2 regions of the Romboutsia sp. 1001216sp1 genome follow, and region 2 is predicted to be linked to the other one. Evidence: riboswitches for the same ligand, from Rfam matches in the RefSeq annotation. Region 2 holds a riboswitch; the other holds the start of a gene.
What was found. A riboswitch is a leader RNA that binds a small molecule or an ion and turns the genes downstream of it on or off. The one in region 2 is predicted to bind lysine.
Positions count from the first base shown of each region.

Region 1: another riboswitch for lysine. It lies ahead of ABHC41_RS04580 (amino acid permease); the one in region 2 lies ahead of ABHC41_RS09385 (Na+/H+ antiporter NhaC family protein).

Region 1 is NZ_JBDPHA010000003.1:51,092-53,517, forward strand. Features, by position in the region: gene ABHC41_RS04575 (cell wall-binding repeat-containing protein) at 1-575, opposite strand, end outside; lysine riboswitch at 766-936, shown strand; gene ABHC41_RS04580 (amino acid permease) at 1,213-2,426, shown strand, end outside.
Region 2 is NZ_JBDPHA010000008.1:63,985-66,410, forward strand. Features, by position in the region: gene ABHC41_RS09380 (superoxide dismutase) at 1-336, opposite strand, end outside; lysine riboswitch at 524-699, shown strand; gene ABHC41_RS09385 (Na+/H+ antiporter NhaC family protein) at 990-2,426, shown strand, end outside.

The DNA of each region.
Region 1 (2,426 bases), on a different contig from region 2:
CCTATTATATTTACATCTACTTTGTATGCAAGTTTATATTCTTCTTTACTTTTATATAAATATAACTCTACTTTTTCATTTTTATTTAATTCATTTTTTAGTTCAAGTTTTTCCTTTGCTATCTTAAGTGCATCATCTTTAGTTAAAGTCGGATTATAGTTAAATCCTTTTAATGTCTTTGATGTTGGCTCTATATATCCTGAAATTGATTTTATATTTCCGTCATAATCTACGCATCCTACTAAATCTGAACCATAGATAGGTATATTATTTATATACTGTTGAAGTCTTACTATAACCTGAGAATCATTTTTATCATCTTCTTTTGATTTGACTTTGAAAGTAGAAGTTTTTTCTACATTGCTTAAATAATTAATTAGGATTTGTTGAGGTGATATACCTTCTTTTTTCTCTTCCTTTATATTACCACTTACTACAAATGGTTCCGATTTTTCTATAGCTTTTTTTAATTCTTGTTTTTGCATATCCTCACTTGCAAAACTCAAACTAGTTAGATTTATAGTTATTAAACATAGTGTTGTTATGCTTGCTATGCTCTTTTTTAATAATGTCACTTGCTTTCCCCCTCAATTTTCTTTATTTAATGCTTTTGCTCCTTGTTATATTTTTACTAACTATGTTAACTCTATTTTAACACTTGCAATTATTGTTAGTAAACTTATTATTTATTGTTTTTGTACAAAATCTAATCTTTTCTATTGACTTATTTTTTGTTTTGGTTATAATTTAAAACAACAAGTAGATAACTGAGATAGAGGCGCGAAATTTAAGAGTAGTATTATGGAGGTAAGCTCAATGAAATAATACAAAAGGAAATTTCGCCGAAGTAAATAGTTAATGGCTTTGATACTATTTACTGGGCTTATGTAAAATATGCATAAGACTGTCACATTTTTGTGGAGAGCTATTTTCAATGAAAACGTACGGTACGTTGTATTTTTTGTATATAATTTACGTATTTTTGTCATGGGTATAGTCTCATGGCTTTTTTTGTATACAAAAACCTTATGTAAACCTAAAATTACTGATAACTTATATAAGGTATATCAATAACTCAATAATATAAAAATATATCTGAGTAACCGTCGAAGTCGTTAGCGACATAAACTAAGCGCATTTTTATTGTTAGATAAATTTTATTATCTTAGTTACTTACTTATGGAAAATTTACACCATAAGGAGGATAATCAAATGAGTGAACAAAATCAAGAATTAAAAAGAGGATTAAAAGCAAGACATCTAAACATGATAGCACTAGGTGGTTCTATTGGAACAGGTATATTTCTTGCAATGGGAGATACTATCTATCAAGCAGGACCTGGTGGTGCATTAGTTGCATATGTTTTAGTAGGCATTATGGTTTATTTTTTAATAACAAGTTTAGGTGAAATGGCTACTTTTATGCCAATCTCTGGATCTTTCAGTTCCTATGCTACTAAATTTATTGACCCAGCACTTGGGTTTGCACTTGGATGGAATTACTGGTACAACTGGGCTATAACAATAGCTGCCGAAATGGTTGCAGGTTCTTTAGTTATGAAATTTTGGTTCCCAAACATACCAGGAGTTTACTGGAGTTTATTATTTTTAATAATAATTGTCGGATTAAACTTCCTATCATCAAAAGCCTACGGTGAGTCTGAATATTGGTTTGCTGGTGTTAAAGTTGTTACTGTAATTATATTTTTAATAATAGGTGTATTAATGATAGTTGGTATAATTGGTTCTGATGAAATAGGATTTCATAATTATTTTATAAAAGATGGACCTTTCCATGGTGGAATAAAATCAATCTTTGCCATTTTTCTAGTTGCAGGATTTTCATTTCAGGGAACCGAACTTATAGGAGTTGCTGCTGGAGAAAGTGAAAATCCAGAAAAAACTATTCCTAGGGCTATAAAATCCATATTTTGGAGAATATTAATATTTTATTTAGGAACGATAATAGTTTTAGGTGCTATAATACCTTTTACACAGGCTGGTGTTTCTGAAAGTCCATTTACTATGGTATTTGAGAAAGCAGGTATAGCTGGAGCTGCTTCTCTTATGAATGCAGTAATATTAACATCTGTATTATCTGCTGGAAATTCTGGTATGTATGCATCAAGCAGAATGCTTCACTCTATGGCTAAGGATGGACTTGCTCCAAAGCTATTTGCTAAGACTAATAAAAGAGGTGTTCCTGTAAATGCTTTAATATTAACTACTATAGTTGCATCTTTTTGTTTCTTAACAGGTGTATTTGCCGAAAGTACTGTTTATGTTTGGTTAGTTGCTGCATCTGGCCTTGCTGGATTTATAGCATGGGTTGGAATAGCAATATGCCATTATAGATTTAGAAAAGCATATACTCATCAAGGTAATAATTTAAAAGATTTAAAATTTACTGCTAAATGGTATCCTTT
Region 2 (2,426 bases):
GAAAAATTCATGATTATATACTCCTCCACCATTATCTTTTATAGTTTTAGCTATTTCACTAGGCAAACAATCTAGACAAGTTAATAAATCAGAAATACTACAAGCATAAAGGTCAGGGTATCCTTTTATGGCATTATTTAATTTATCTAAGTAAGATTTATAATGTTTATCATAATGTAAGATCATAGTCTCTTTGTCTATATAAGGTTCAAGAGAATCATAAGAATAAGGTAGAGGCATAGGTTCTTTGGGGGTATATATTGGAGATAAAGAGAAAATATTTTGTGGATTAAAAAATATAGTTAATAATAAAGTTATAAATAAAAATTTTTTCATAAAATCACCTCATAATTAGTATGTTTACTATTTATAAAAAAATTTACAAAAGGTATAATAATTTATAAATTTAAATATAAATAACAAAATTATTATATATTATTTATAAATGATATAAAAAAAATCTTTTATACTTGAAAATAAAAATAAAGGTATATATACTATTAATAATAAAAGTGAATAAAATAAAAAGGGTAGAGGTCGCAATATTTAAAAGTACTAATGAGGAGTTAAGCGCGTAGAATCATTAGGAAAGGAACTATTGCCGAAGGGTATAGCTGATGCTTTAAGGTTATATGCCTGGGGGTACATAAAATATATGTATCACTGTCACAATTTATTTTGTGAAGAGCTACATTTGAGAAAAATTTATACATAGGTATAGTTATATTGCTGTGTCTAAAAAGTTAATGTATAACTTTATGTAAAAATTTATAAGTCTTGAGTGTATACTCAAGACTTTTTTACGCTTTAGGAAAATATGATACTTTAAAGAATGTGGATAATTATTGAAGTTGAGTAATACCAATCAGTTTGCAGAGCGTAAAAAAGACATTTTGAGCAACGGACGAAGTCGTTGGCGACATGAGCGAAGCGAATTTTTTATACCCTTATATTCACTAGAGACTAAACAATTTTAAGGGGGAAGTTTTATGAGAAGCAAGAGAAATTTTAGGGTATTATTAATGACTATTATAATTTTTATGATGTCTATGCCATTAGTATTTGCAGGGGGGGATGATATATCAACTATAAATTCAGAAAGACTTAAGATGATAACTTTAATACCACCATTAGTTGCTATAGTTTTAGCATTTATAACTAAGAATGTAGTAATATCGTTATTTGTAGGTATATTTTCAGGAAGCTTTATAATAAACATGTCATCTGGAAATGTTATAGTTGCTTTTGTTAATGCATTTTTAGATATAGTAAATAGGGCATTAAATTCATTAGCAGATCCATGGAATGCAGGTATAATACTTCAAGTTTTAGCTATAGGTGGGGTTATAAGCCTAGTAGCTAGAATGGGTGGTGCAAAAGCTATAGCAGAGAGCCTAGCCAAAAGATCAAAGACCGCTAGAGAGACTCAACTTATAGCATGGTTTTTAGGATTATTAGTATTCTTTGATGATTATGCAAATTCATTAATAGTTGGTCCTATAGTTAGACCAGTAGCAGACAAAATGAAACTATCAAGAGAAAAACTAGCGTTTATAATAGATGCTACAGCTGCACCTATAGCTGGGCTTGCTATAATATCTACATGGATAGGTCTTGAAGTTGGACTTATAAATGATGCATTTAACGGTATAGGAGTAGAAGCTGATGCATTTGGAGTATTTTTAAATACCATACCATATAGATTTTATAATATATTAATATTAGCATTTATAGTTATATCAGCAGTTCTAGCTAAGGATTTTGGACCAATGAGAGAAGCTCAAATTAAAGCCCGAAGTGTTAATAAAAATAATAACAATTCAAACAATGTTAGTAATGATAATTCTGATTTAGAGCCAAAAGAAGGTATAAAATTAAGTTCATGGAATGCAATAATACCTATAGGAACATTAATAATAGCTGCGTTAATTTCTTTTTATTATAGCGGATACACAGCAGCTATGAACTCAGATAACCAAAATCTAATACAATTATTTACTAATTCTCCATATTCATTTGATGCTATAAGAGAGGCGTTTAGTGGAGCAGATGCTTCGGTTGCATTATTCCAGTCAGCTTTATTTGCAAGTATTGTAGGCATAGTTCTTGGAGTTAGTAAAAATATACTTACAATCTCTGAAGCTATAGATGCTTGGATAGATGGAATGAAGGGACTTATTATGACTGGGGTTATATTAATACTTGCATGGTCATTAAGTTCTGTTATAAAAGAACTAGGAACAGCTAAATACTTAGTAACATTATTATCTGGAACACTACCAAATTTTTTATTACCAAGTGTAGTATTTATACTTGGAGCCATAATATCATTTGCTACAGGAACAGCTTATGGAACAATGGGAATACTTATGCCTCTTGCAATACCACTAGCTCATTCTATAAACCCAGAAATGTCGTTTATAGTA